DNA from 2 places in the Flexivirga alba genome. Region 1 is predicted to be linked to the other one. Evidence: riboswitches for the same ligand, from Rfam matches in the RefSeq annotation. Region 1 holds a riboswitch; the other holds the start of a gene.
The links. A riboswitch is a leader RNA that binds a small molecule or an ion and turns the genes downstream of it on or off. The one in region 1 is predicted to bind fluoride.

Region 1 (7,118 bases):
ACATGGGCCAGTTGCTGGACGGCTTCCTGGATGAGTTCGCTGGACTGGGCCAGTTCAGTTTCGCGGACGCGCAGTCGTCCGAGCGCGTCGGTCAGGGTGCTGCTCGCGGGCACGAACGGGGTCAGGTCCGGATAGGCGTCATACGGTCGCCAGACCCGGGCATCCAGTTCCACGCCGCTGCCGCGCCCGACCGGGCCGAGGGCGCCGTGCCGGTGGGCCAGTCCCGCGTCCAGACGGCCGGTGGTGCGTAACCGGTCCAGGAACGAGGCGGAGCCGTTCAGAGCGCGCAGGTCGTCGGCGATGCGCGCCTGCAGGGTTCGAATGCGGTACCTGAGCTGTGCGGGGTCGGTGCGCAGCGCCGCGCGCACGCCGCCGGGCACGACCTGACCCCGGCCGAACCGGCTGCCTGTCGCGTCCGACATCAGCCGCATCACTTGTTCCTTGTGCAGCCCGAAACGTGCTGTGCCCACTGCTAATCCGGCGCAGTCGCACAATTGCGTCACCACGTCCAGATGGTTGGCCATGCGTTCCAGCTCGGCTACCACCACGCGTTGCAGCCTGGCCGCGGCGGGCACCGTGACGTCGGTTGCGGTTTCCACGGCGTGCACGAACGCCAGGGCGTGCGCGACCGAGTGCACCCCTTCGACCCGTTCGGCGACCAGCACCGCGTCATCGACGGTGCGTTGCTCGAACCGTTTCGCGATCTGCCGGTGCTTGTAGTGCGGGCGCAGGTTGATCCGCAAAATGTCCTCACCGCCGGTCTCCAGGAGCAGTTCCAGCGACTCCAGCACCCCGGAGCGGACCGGCCCGAACGGCAGGGTGAACACGCCACGGCCGGTCACGTCCACCGGGCCAATGTGCTCCGCGCCAGGAACCGCATCGTGGTCCCTGGCGGGCAGGTCGCTGCCGGGACGCACCGGCCCGAGATCGTCCAGCTGCGGCGCGAGTAGGGGGTCCAGGCGCGGGTGCCCCGCCGGCTCCACCCCGGACAGGTCGTGCAGGGCACGCTCGTACCAGAACGCGGCGGGCACCTGCGGGGTGAGCGCGTCGTAGCGCAGCTCCCGGGGAACCGGTGCCCGCAGGATGAGGAAGCCATCATCACGGCCGATGATCGCGACCAGCTCCGGGTGGCCGTTTTCCTCGGTGGCGTACAGGCCGGCCAGCCGGCCCGGCGACACGCACGCGGCCGTGACCCTACGGTGCAACTCCGCCGCGGTGGCACAGTGCACGGTCTCGTCCTGCTCAACCTGCTCCATGGCCACCCCCGGTCAGCTCGAACGCGGCGTTGTGCAACACCGTGGCCACCGGCCCGGGGACCCACACGCCGATCAGCAACAGAGCCAGCACGCACGCCACCGCCGGCACCACCATGAGAGCGTTCGCCTCATGCCGGGTGCTGGTCGCGTCGGCCGGTCCGGAGGCCACCGACCGGGTGGTGGTGGCGGCCAGCCCGATGAATGCCCCCGTGACCAGGACCACCAGGAGCGCGGCGCTGGCCGTGTGGTGTGCGCTGAATCCGCCTTGGATCACGAGGAATTCGCTGCGGAAGATGCCGAACGGTGGCATCCCGCACAGGGCGAAGATCGCGATCACGAACACCGAAGCGGTCCATGGCATGCGTTCGAACGCGCCGTGGATGCGGGCGAGTCTTTTGGTGCCGAAGCCTTGGACGATCGCGCCGGCCGACAAGAATGCGCCGCCTTTGCCGGCGGCGTGGACCAAGACGTGCAGCATGACCCCGAACAGTGCGATCGGGTTACCGAAGCTGACCCCGATCGCCAGGATGCCCATGTGCTCGACGCTCGAATAGGCCAGCAGCCGCTTGAGATTGCGTTGGTCGAGCAGGTACAGCGCGGCGAGCAACAGGGTCAGGACCCCGAACACCAGGAGGACTCCGCCCGCGAAGCCGGCACCGACCGCGGCTGCCGTGACCTGGTAGAACCGCAGGATCGCGTAGAAGCTGACTGCCAGCAACGATCCGGACAACAACGCGGACAGCGGCGTTGGCGCCTCGGCGTGTGCGTCCGGTAACCAGGTGTGCACCGGAAAGAGTCCGACCTTGGTGCCGAAGCCGATCACGGCCAGCACGAACGCGAGCCGCACCGGGGTGGCGGGCAATTGCCCGGCGTGCGCGAGCAACTGCGGGAACGACAGGTCATAGGACTCGCCCAACACCTGGGCTCCGGCGTAATACATGAATATCGTTGCCAGCAGGGCGATCCCGAGGCCGCAGGATGCGATGAGCACGTATTTCCAGGCCGCCTCGGCAGCCGCTTCGGTGTCATCGATGGCGACCAGGACGGCCGAGACGATGGTGGTGACTTCGACACCGACCCACACCAGGGCCAGTCCGTTGACCGACGGCGCGAACAGCATCGCCCACACGAACAGGTTGATCCCCAGCAAGAATCGGCGCTGATACCGCAGCCCGGCGCGTGGGGTGCGCTGCGCCAGTTCGGCGCGCAGGTATCCGGCGGTGTAGACCGCGACCACGGCATACAGGAACGACGTCCCGAGCAGGAACACCATGGACACCGCATCCACCCGCAGAAACCCGACGCCGATGGCGCCCCGCCCGACCGAGGTCCACATCGACGCCACCAGCGCGCACGAGGCCAGACCGGCGGCGATGGTGACCGCGTGCCCGGCCCACCCACGCAGCGTGGCAGAGAGGCCGGCCGCGGCCAGCGGTATCAGCAGCAACGCGATCAGGCACCCGGTCATGTCAGTCCCGCAGCGAGGTCAGGTCGGCGGTGGACAACGACTCCGCGTGCCGGTGGTGGGTGCGCATCAGGATCCCGAAGACCACCACGGCCACCAGCAGGTCGAACAGGAACGCCACCTCCAGGATCAGCGGCATCCCGGCCGCGACAACGAGACTGGCCAGCGAGACACCGTTCTCCAGGGAGAAGAACCCGATGGACTGGCTGATCACGTCCCGGCGCACGATCATCAGCACGAACGAGACCAGCACCACCGCAACCGCCAGGCTCAACGCGGCACTGGGCAGCACGGGCGAATGAATGTGCAACGCGCCGACGGCAAAGAACCCGAACGTGGCGACGCCGATGGACACGATCACCTCGCTGGCCACCCCTAGGACGCCGCTGCCGGCGATCTCGGTCGCCGAGTCACGCATCATCCGAGAGATCACCCACGGCACCAGCACCGCTTTGAGCGCGAACGAAATCACCGCCAGCACATACAGTTCGGGCAGGGACCGGCCGTGCGCGATAACCGCGGCCAGGATGCTGACAACGGTCGACTGCGCCGCGTACAACCGGACCTGCGCGCGCAGTAGGGCAGAGCGCAGCATCAGGAATTCCAGCAGCAGCACGATCATGGCGATCGTGCTGGCCGTCCCTTCAAAGACTGTCGGCGCCATCACGACACCGGTGCTGCCGGTGAGGCACATCAGCCACCGCCCAGGAACAGGGTGCAGACAGCGAAGATCGCCAGCAGGAATGCGGCGGCGGCGAATTCGGTGATCTTGAACAGCCGCAGTTTGGCGAAGCTGTTGTCCAGGGCGGCGATCAGCAGACCCAGTAGCACCGACTTGCCGATCAGTGCGCCGGCGGCGCCGAGCACCGGCAGAAGATGGGTGCCCGATGACATGCCCCAGGGCGCGGCGAAGATGTTCAGCAGGATGGTGAACAACACCAGCTGTTTGATCATCGAGCCCCAGTGCAACAACGCCAGATAGGGGCCGGAGTGCTCGAACGGGCGGGCGGTCTCGATCATCCCGAGCTCGTTGGTGCCGGTATGGGTCTCGATCGGGATGCGGGCGGTCTCGTACAAGATCACCATCAGCAGCGCCCCGGTCGCCAGCAGGTGCGAGGGGCGCACGACTTGGGCCGGGCCGCTGCGCACGGTCTCTCCGAGCGCGTACGGCAGATCGGTGGCGGTCACCGCGGCGACCGTGAAAAACACCATCAGCAAGACCGGTTCGGTGATGGCGCCGAATGTCTTGGCGCGACTGGCGCCCAGTTGCGCGTACGGGTCGCCGGTCTCGGTCGCGGCGACCGCCACCAGGAAGCTGGCAAACGACAGCAGGAAGCCGCCGCCGAGGATGTCGCCCATGGTCGCCAACGGCAGCGGATAGGTGGTCAGCACCGGGATGAGCATCGGCACCGTCAGGTAGCTGGCGATGGCGATCACCGGTGCCGCCAGGAACAACCAGCCGGACCCGATGGGTGCTACGGATTCCTTGCGGAACATTTTGTGCAGGTCGTAGAACGGTTGCAGCACCCGAGGTCCCCGTCGCCCCTGCATCCGGGCCTCGACCGTGGCGATCACGCCGCTGACGACGGGCGCGCCGAGACCGACGGTGAGGACTTGACCCGCCTGAATCGCCGACAGCGGGAGGCCGCTCATGCTCGGCGGGACGCGATCAGGGCAATTGGGCGCACCACACCTCCCAGCAGCAGCTTGGAAGGGGCTATTAGCCGGGTCGGCGGTTCGGGCCGCGGGCCCAGGCGAGCTCCATCGCCCTTCGGTGCGGGCCCCATGCAAGCAGCGGCGCCACCGCCGGTCAAGTACTTCCGTCGGCGCGTCGGTCGGCGTACGGTGCTGCACGCCAACGCTGATCGCAAGGCAGGACGGAACCAGGTGTGATGGCTGAGTCGAAGGATGAATGGTGCCGCCTCATCCTGGCCCGGCACGGGCAAACCGTGCTGAACGCCAACGGTGAGTTGCGCGGGCACCTGGACCCGGACCTGGACGACGTGGGCCGGCGGCAGGTCGCGGCCCTCGCCGAAGCGCTCAGTGTGTATGACGTGCAGGTAGTGCGACACAGTCCCTTGCTGCGGGCACGCCGCACAGCCGAAGCGATCGCCGCCGCCGCCGACACCACCGCCGAAGCCGACGAGCGGCTGATGGACCGCGACTACGGGCAGTGGGCCGGCCACCCCAAGGCCGCAGTGATCGCCCAGTGGGGGTCGCTGGACGCGGCCCCCGGTGTGGAGCCCGCCGAGGATGTTCTCGCCCGCGCTGCTGCCGCGCTGGACGCGTATGCCGACCAGCCAGGGGTGGTGCTGGTCGCCCACGACGCGGTCAACCAACTGCTGCTGGGCCACCTGGACACGTCCCTGACCGTACCGCCGCGACAGCGAACCGCCTGCTGGAACGTGTTGCAACACAACAAGACTCAGGGATGGCGCATCCTGGAGATGGACAAGGTGGCCGCAGCCGACAGTTGAGTCCCGTTGAGTGACTGCCATCGCTGTTCAGTCCGCCCACCAATGGGCATACCGCAACTCGGGATGCAACTTCTGCAGCCGGGTAAGCCGGTTGTACTTGGCTACCCGCTCACCCCGGGCGGGCGCGCCCGCTTTGAGCTGGCCGGTCCCGGCGCCCACGGCCAGGTCAGCGATGAACGTGTCCAGTGTTTCCCCGGACCGGTGCGACACCATGGTGCGGAATCCCACCTCCTGTGCGGCCCGTAACGCCTCAAGCGTCTGGGTGACCGTGCCGACCTGATTCGGTTTGATCAGTGCGGCGTTCGCGATCCCCTCCTTGGCGCCGACACGGATGCGCTGCGCGTCGGTGACGAAGATGTCATCACCCAGGATCTGCACCGTCGAGCCCAGCCGATCCACGATGTCGCGCCACGCGTCCCGGTCCGACTCATCGAACGGGTCCTCGATGCTCCAGATCGGATAGTTCGCCGCCAGGTGGACATACCGCTCCAGCAGGTCGTCGGCGGACCGCCAGCGGCCGTGTAGCCGGTAGTACTTACCGTCATAGAAGCTATTCGCTGCGGCGTCCAGCGCCAGCCGGACGTTAAGTCCCGGTGACAGGCCGGCGCGTTCGATACTCCGGACCAAAACGTCCAGCACCTGGTTCTCGTCGTCGGTGTCCGGGGCGAACCCGCCCTCGTCGCCGACGCCAAGCGCGCCGAACCGGGACCGCAGCTCGCTCTCCAGCGCGGCGTAAATCTCGGCACCCATCTGGATGGCATCGGAGATGGTCCTCGCCCCGGTGGGGGCGATGAGGAACTCCTGGAACGCCAGATCATTGGCGGCGTGCGCGCCACCGTTGACCACGTTGAAGTGCGGCACCGGCATCACCGGTGTCGTTCCCAACTGCTCGGATACCCACTGGTGCAACGGGATTCGTTGCTGGTGCGCGAACGCGCGGGCGCAGGCGATGGAGACCGCGACCGCGGTGTTGGCGCCGATCTTCGCGAAATTTCCGGTGCCGTCCAATGCGGCGAGTGTGCCATCGATCTGATCCAGGGTCGTCCAGGCCTTCTCGGTCAGGACCGGCTCGATCTGACTGTCGACGAACGTCATTGCCTTGGTGACGCCGAGCCCGCGAAAGTCGGTGCCGCCGTCGCGCAGTTCACGCGCTTCGTGCTCGCCAGTCGAGGCGCCCGACGGTGCGCTGCCGAAGAAGCTCAGCCCGTCGGCGGTGACCACCTCGACCTGCAGAGTGGGATGGCCGCGAGAGTCCAGAATCTGCTCCGCGCTGACACCGGTGAGTCGCACGTCCTGGTTCGTTGTCATCGTGACCTCTTCGCTGGGCTCGGTAGGGGAATGGTGGTATCTGAGTGATCGTGACGGGATGTAACCGGTTGCGGTTCTTGACGTTCCGTGTCCGGACCGTCACCGGTTAAGGAGCTGTCCAGTGGTGTGCCGAACACCGTGCGGTACACGTCGCCGCCGAAGCTGGTGGGCAGCGGCGGCGCTTCGAGCAGCTGGAAGGGGCGCTCACCGCCAGCGCCGCGTTCGGCCCGCAGAAACACCGACGGACGTGAGTCGTCGAACAGTTGCTTGGCCAGGGTGAACAGGTGCGTCACCAACAGGACGGTGACGCCGCTGTCGACCAGGGCGGTGAGCACGTCGAAGCCGATGTCGGAGGCCTCCTGCTCGTTGGTGGAGGCGAACGACTCGTTGGCCAGCAGCATCCCGCCCGGTGCTACCGCACCGGTGATCCTGCTCATCCGCTCCAGTTCCTCGTCGAACTTGCCGTGCACCATGGCGGTGTCCTCCTCACGCTTGAAGTGGGTGAAAACGCCTGTGCAGACGGCAAACCGGAACCGGTCGGCGGCCACGAACATGCCCGCCTGAGCCATCAGCTGGGCCACTCCGACCGCCCGCAGCGTCGTGGACTTGCCG
Region 2 (7,118 bases), 240 kb from region 1:
CGATGGCTTCTTCATCGAGCCGACGGTCGTGTCCGGGCTGCAACAGACGGACGAGGCGATCCAGCAGGAGATCTTCGGCCCGGTCATCACCGTGCAGCGTTTCACCGACGAACAGGCCGCGATCGCCTGGGCGAACGACGTGCCCTTCGGCCTGGCGTCCTCGGTGTGGACCAAGGACTTCGGCCGGGCGATGCGGGTCTCCAAGGCGCTCGACTTCGGCTGCGTCTGGATCAACACGCACATTCCGCTGGTCGCCGAGATGCCGCACGGCGGTTTCAAGCACAGCGGCTACGGCAAGGACCTGTCGCTCTACGGTTTCGAGGACTACACGCGCGTGAAGCACGTGATGGCCAACATCGAGATCTGACAGCGGCGTGAGGACCGCAGCGACGAAGGAGCGAGGACCGGAGCGGCGCGTGGAAGCTCGATCGTAGGGATCGAGATCTGATTGACCGGCATACCCCCGCATTGAGCGGCGTACGGATTCGACGCGAATCCGTATGCCGCTCAATCGTTCGGTATGCCGGTCAATCAGGAGAGAGCGGTGCCGAGGGCGAGACCGAGAAACGCGGCCAGCAACGAAATCGCCACGGTGGCAACGGCATACCGGCCGCCCTCGGTCTTGCCGGTCGTCAGCCACAGCCGGGTCGTCTCCACGGACGCGGTGCTGAAGGTGGTGAAACCGCCGCAGAAGCCGGTGCCGAGACCCGCCTTCGCCGTCGGTGACAGCCACCCTGCGTGATGTGTCGCCGCACCGGTGAGGACTCCGAGCAGGAACGAACCGAGCACGTTGATCACGAAGGTGCCGACCGGGAACGACCCGCGGACCCGATGCCGGACCTCCGCATCGAGGGCGAATCGGGAGACCGCGCCAGCACCACCGCAGAGCGCAATCAGTAACGTTGTCATGCGTTTTCACCGCCGCGCAGGGTGACGGAGCGCGCAGCGCGGATGCCCGCCCAGGCCGCGAGGGCACCGACGACGACGGAGGTGACGGCATACCCGACGGCGACCGGCCACGGCAGCTTCGTCGTCTCCACCATGAACGTGCTGTATGTCGTGAACCCGCCGAGCAGTCCGGTGCCGACACCCAACCGGGCGAGGCGTCGGCCGCCGCTGTCCTCTCCGGACCGGACCAGTGCTTCCAGTAGGAAGCCGAGCACGAATGCCCCGATCACGTTGATGGCGAACGTGATCCATGGCCAGGAGCCCGTCGGCCGGGAGAACGCGTCTTCCAGCAGCGAACGTATGGCGGTCCCGCAGGCGCCGCCGACGAAGACAGTGCCGAGGAGGAATGGGTTGCGATGAGCGTGGCGGGTGGTGGTGTGGCGGCGTGTGGACGTCAGTGCCACGGCAGACCGTCCGACCAGTCGACGACCTGGATCGGCACCACGATCACCGGGCGGTGCTGGTGGTGCGCGAGGCGCACCGAAACGGACTCCCCGAGGAACTCCCGCATCGGGTGCTTGCCGACCCGAGTGCCGACCACGAAACCAGCCGCGTCCACCGAGCGGGCGAGGTGCGTCAGCGCGCGGTCGGGCCGTCCCGCCAGATAGTGGAAGTGCCAGGGGACTCCGTCCTCGCCGAGCACGCTGCGCAATTCTTCGGTGATGTCCTCGGCGGTGGCCCGCCACTGCTCGTCGGCGTCATCCGGATCGATCGGCGCATGCCGCACGCTGCCGTCCTCATGCTCTTGCACCACGTAGCGCGAGCGGTCCGCGAAACCGAAGTGCACCGACGGAGCACCGACGGCGCGCGCCAGGTTCACGGCGGTGAGGGCGACCAGCGGTGGCTGTCCGGGTATGACGCCGACCACGATCGGATGGGCGTGAAAATCCACCAAGCGATCTGGACTCGGCTGTGGTGGCTGCGCGGCAGTCATCTTCGGCCCTCCGGGTGATGACGGGCAGCGTGACCTACCCGTCGACCTCGACGTGGTAGGAACCATCAGCAGTGTTGCGGTTCGGGCGCACGCCCGGGCGGGATCCATCGCCCGCGCTCAGGATAGGGGATCTCGGCCACCCCGTGGCGACCCCTGCGCCGGAATCGACGAGCACCGGCGGCGTAGCGTGATGCCATGCGCATCGAACACGTCGGGTTCGACCCGGACTTCGTCGACTACCAGGCCGCGTGGGATCTGCAACGCGAGGTGCACGCCCGCGTCGTCGCGGGCGAACAGGAGAACACCACCCTGCTGCTCGAGCACCAGGCCGTCTACACGGCCGGCAAGCGGACCGCTTGGTATGACCGGCCGGTCGACAAGACACCCGTGGTCGAGGTCGACCGTGGTGGCCGGATCACCTGGCACGGGCCGGGCCAGCTCACCGGCTATCCGATCGTGCGCCTGCCGATCCCACTCGATGTCGTCGGTCACGTGCGCCGGCTGGAGCAACTGATGATCGACGTGTGTGCGGACCTCGGCGTGACAACGATGCGGGTCGAAGGACGCAGCGGCGTGTGGCTGCCCGCCGAGGACGGCGAGCTCGAACGCAAGATCGGTGCGATCGGCGTCCGGGTCAGCCGAGACGTGACCATGCACGGATTCGCACTCAACTGTGACTGTGATCTGTCGTGGGCGAACAACATTGTCCCGTGTGGCATCCCGGACGCCGGGGTCACGTCGCTCACCCAAGAGCTCGGTCGCGACGTGACCATCGCAGAGGTGCTTCCCTTCATCGAGAAGCGCCTGCCGGACATTCTGGGGTAGTGCGACACGTCGACGCGTCGCCCGGGGGCACGGGTGCCCGCCCCGTATGCTGTGGGGCGCCCAAGCCCGCCCCACGAAAGCCAGATTTGTGACGCTGTCCGTTCGCGCTTGCACCGCCACCGAATTCCTCGACACGGTCCACCGGGCCGGCAAGACGGTCCCCGTCGAGCAGTCGCCCGAATGGGCGCAGTACGACTCCGTGCTGCCCGGGCGGGAGCACTGGCGGTACCTGGTCGTCACTGACGGTGACACCCCGATGGCGGCGCTCAGCCTGACGTCGTTCGCGGGCCGATTCCTGGAGCAGCTGTGGGCCAAGCACGGGCCGATCTGGTTGGACGACGACCGCAGCGCCGCGCGCGAGCGTGAGTTACGGGACGCCCTGGCGTCATACATCCGTGGTGAGCGGCCGAACGCCGCCGTGCTTCGGCTGCACACCGTGCACCCCGGCGCGGACCTGACCGACCCGCTGATCGCGATCTTCTACGACCGCACCATCGTGCTCGACCTGACCAAGGACGAGGACCAGCTGCTGTCGGAGATGTCGCAGAGCGGGCGGCGCAACATCCGCAAGGCGATGAAGAACGACGAGCTCGTCTTCACCGATGACACCGCGATCAGTGAGCAGGAGTTCGCCGACGTCATCTACCCGATCTTCGAGGAGACCGGCAAACGCGGCGATTTCGTGCTGCGGCCGCCGGCGTTCTACTACGAGATGCTGCGGCAGCTCGGCCCCGAGGTATGCCGGCTCTACACGGTGCGGCACCAGGGCACAGTCGTCTCCTGGGCACTGGTCACCGTGTATGACGGTGAGGTCGACTACTACTTCGCGGCATCGTCCTCCGAGGCCCGCAAGTTGCTCGCGGCATACCTGATGGCGTGGGGGACGATGCGCGCGACCAAGGCCGAGGGCGCGACGTTCTTCGACTTCCTGGGCTGCGGCTCGGACCGCTCGCCATATCTGGACACGCTCAACGAGTTCAAGCTCGCCTTCGCCAAGAAGGGGATGATCGACGCACCCGGACCGTGGGACCTCGTGCTGCGCCCGAACGTGCTGCGCGCCTATCACGCACAGCGGAAGGCGATCGCCGGTGTCGGGCGTGCCAAGCAGACCGCGCGCACCATCGTCGGGGGAGTGCCGCGGTCGAAGTCCGACGCGGTCAACCTCGCCGACACTGCAGCCGGCAAGCTCGCCGGCGCGGTCACGCGTGCACCGAAGCCCCCGACCGCGGCGCCGAAGGTGCTGCCGGTGATCCTCGACTTCACCCTCTCCGGCTACGCGCTCGCGCGCGCCTTCCACGAGCGCTACGGCCTGACCAGCGTCGCCGTCGTGCCCTTCACCACCGGAGCGATCGCGGACTCCTCGATCATCTCCGAGGTGCGCGAGGTCGGCCCGGACGGCGTGCACAACTACGACCTGATCCTGCGTGAGATCCGCAAGCTGGCAACCGAAAACCCTGAGCTGACAGTCATTCCGCTCACCAACCACGACGGCTTGGTGCAGGCGCTGTCGGCAAAACGGACCACACTCGGCAAGAACGTCGTCGTGCCGCACGAGTCGCCGGAGATGCTGCGCAAGGTCTCGAACAAGCAGGACTTCAACGAGTTGTGCGCGGCAGCCGGTGTGCCGACGCCGCGCACCGCCGTGCTCGACTTCGCCGACGGTCGCCCGGCCACTGGCGATCTCGACCTACCGTGGCCGCTCATCGTCAAGCCGGCCGACTCCGGCCACTTCGCCGCTCTCCGTATGCCGGGCAAGAAGAAGCTCTACCAGGTGGCGGGTCAACAACAGCTGGACGAGTTGCTCGACCAGCTGCAGGCCGCCGGGTATGACGGTCAGCTGCTCGCCCAGGAATTCATCCCGGGCACCGATCTTTTGTCGATCACGCTCTACCGTGCGAAGGACGGCCGCATCACGCTGGCGCGCGCGTCAGAGGTGCTGATGCAGGATCCGCGCCCGGCATACCTCGGCATCCCGGACGTGCAGGTCGTGGCTCCGCTGGACGACGCGATCGAGCTCGGCTCGAAGATCCTCGTCGAAGCCGATTACCACGGATTCGCCAACCTGGACGCGATCCGCGACCCGCGCGACGGCAAGGTCGTCTTCTTCGAGATCAACCCCCGCTACGGCCGCAACTGCTACTACGCGACGGCATCCGGCGCGAATGTCGCCGAGCAGCTGGTCGCCGACCTGATCGACGAAAAGCCCGTGACTGCAGCGGATCTCGACGGCGAGCTGCTCTACACCACGCTTCCGGTGAAGTTCGTCGAGCAGACCCTCGGCGGGTCGGTGGCACAGCGGGTGCGAGCCGTCGCGGCAGCCGGGCGGGTCGCCGACCCGCTGCAGTATGCCGGTGAGCGCAACCCCAAGCACCGTGCCTACGCCAAGCTGGCGGCGCTGCATCACCGCAAGGCGTACAAGGGTCAGTCGGTCACCCTCAACGTCGAGGACGTTCGGTAGATCGCCGGCGCTTGGGCGGTCTTCGGCGTGAGCCTGCACATCGTGCGCGCCGGCGGGCGCACCATCTGCAGGGCACCGCGCCCTCGGCGAGCCGCCCAGCCTTTAAGGCCGGCAAGACGTGCGCCATACCGCACGTGCTGCTGGTCCTATTCCTGATCGGTCGATGTCAAGCACTGTCGGCCCGCACATGGTGCGCTCATTTCTCCGCACCATCTGCAGGTCGCCGAGCGCACGACGAATGTTGACACGATCAACATTGACCGCGATCAGGGCACGAGCCCACGCTGTGCTCATGAGCGAGAACACAACGACGACAACACCTTTCGTCGCCCCGCCCGGACTCGCCGGCGTGATCGTCGCCGACACGACTATTGGCGATGTGCGCGGCGATGAGGGGTTCTTCCACTATCGGCAGTACGACGCGACCCGACTCGCCAGAACCCGTTCGTTCGAAGAGGTCTGGCACCTGTTGGTGTGCGGGTCGCTACCCGATCAAGGCCAACTGACTGCCTGGACCGAGCGCACGTCGAAAGCAGCGACGGTCCCGGATGCCCTTGCCGCCCAACTAATCTCGGTGATGCGCGCTTCGGCTGGGACGGACCCACTGGTGACCCTGCGGACCGCTCTGTCGGCATACGGCTCACTGGTCGGAGACCGTCCGCTGTGGGACAGTGATGAGCCCACCAAAGCGGTGGCCGCGATTCGTGGAGCCGCCGTGGTGCCGTGGCTGGTGGCGGCTGCGTACTCTCTGGCCCACGACGAGCAGCCACGTCGCTCTCGCCCTGAGCTCGGGCACGTCGGCAACTACCTGTGGCTGGTCACCGGCGTCGATCCGGAACCGGACCACGTGGCTGCCCTGACCCGCTACCTGATCCTGACGATCGACCACGGTTTCAACAACTCGACGTTCACTGCCCGGACCGTCGCTTCCACCGGCGCTGATCTCACCGCGTGCCTGGTCGCCGGCATCGGGTCGCTATCCGGTCCCTTGCACGGAGGCGCGCCGAGCCGGGCGCTCGACGCACTCGACGAGATTGGCACGGCGGACCGCGCACGGCCGTGGGCGCGCGACCAGTTGGCGTCCGGCAACCGGGTGATGGGGTTCGGCCACGCCGTCTATCGAGGGCTCGATCCGCGCTCAGAACTGTTGAAGGAGAGCGCGATCGAGCTCGGCGGTGCCACCGCGGATCTCGCAGTGCAGGTCGAGGCCGAGGTGGTCAGTGTCCTCGCCGAGGCCAAGCCGGATCGGGTGTTGCGCGCCAACGTCGAGTACTACGCCGGCGTGGTCATGCAGGCCTGCGGCATACCGCGCGAGATGTTCACACCGACGTTCGCGTGCAGCCGGGTGGTGGGATGGACGGCTCACGTGCTGGAACAGAGCCGGGACCGCAAGATCATCCGGCCCTTGTCGCACTACACCGGGCCGGAGGTCGAACGCGGCGGCTCTCCCGTGTAGGTCGCACGCGGCCGGAACCGGAGTGGGTGTCCCTGCTCCTCGATCCCGTGAGCGACGAAGCCGGCGAGTCGGGCGATGGTGAAGACAATCTCGCCGGTATGCCGGGGCAGCCCGCATGCGAGGGTGAGCGCCGCAAGTCCCAGGTCGACGTTCGGAGCGAGACCAGTCCGACGCCGCTCGTGGAGCACGAGATCCTCTGTGACAGCTGCGATCTCGTCATCAAGATCCGTGACCAGGTCCAGCAGCACCGTGGCCCGCGGATCGGTGTCGGCGTAGACGGTGTGCCCGAAACCTGGCATCGGACCATCGGTCGGGAGACCTCCTTCCACCGCGGCGCTGAGCAGGTCGTATGCCGCGCCCGAGGCGCCACCGTGCCGAACGCCGCCAAGGGCCGCGACGCCGGCGGTCATGACGGCGTACGGATCCGCGCCGGTGCTTGCCGCGGCGCGCGCGGCGAGCGTCGATGTCGCGAGTTCGTGGTCCGCCAACAGGCCGAG

Region 2: it holds a riboswitch for fluoride, as region 1 does, so the genes downstream of both, ACFQDH_RS13995 (universal stress protein) here and ACFQDH_RS15210 (respiratory chain complex I subunit 1 family protein) in region 1, are expected to answer to the same signal.

The regions. Positions count from the first base shown of each region.
Region 1 covers NZ_JBHSWH010000001.1:3,102,845-3,109,962, forward strand. The annotation lists gene ACFQDH_RS15195 (hydrogenase large subunit) at 1-1,256, opposite strand, end outside; gene ACFQDH_RS15200 (proton-conducting transporter transmembrane domain-containing protein) at 1,243-2,724, opposite strand; gene ACFQDH_RS15205 (hypothetical protein) at 2,726-3,415, opposite strand; gene ACFQDH_RS15210 (respiratory chain complex I subunit 1 family protein) at 3,415-4,374, opposite strand; fluoride riboswitch at 4,426-4,499, opposite strand; gene ACFQDH_RS15215 (histidine phosphatase family protein) at 4,614-5,198, shown strand; gene eno (phosphopyruvate hydratase) at 5,226-6,506, opposite strand; gene ACFQDH_RS15225 (MutS-related protein) at 6,503-7,118, opposite strand, start outside.
Region 2 covers NZ_JBHSWH010000001.1:2,858,411-2,865,528, forward strand. The annotation lists gene ACFQDH_RS13980 (gamma-aminobutyraldehyde dehydrogenase) at 1-367, shown strand, start outside; gene ACFQDH_RS13985 (fluoride efflux transporter FluC) at 532-909, opposite strand; gene ACFQDH_RS13990 (fluoride efflux transporter FluC) at 906-1,352, opposite strand; gene ACFQDH_RS13995 (universal stress protein) at 1,343-1,882, opposite strand; fluoride riboswitch at 1,932-2,003, opposite strand; gene lipB (lipoyl(octanoyl) transferase LipB) at 2,078-2,707, shown strand; gene ACFQDH_RS14005 (GNAT family N-acetyltransferase) at 2,796-5,165, shown strand; gene ACFQDH_RS14010 (citrate/2-methylcitrate synthase) at 5,458-6,621, shown strand; gene ACFQDH_RS14015 (citrate synthase) at 6,579-7,118, opposite strand, start outside.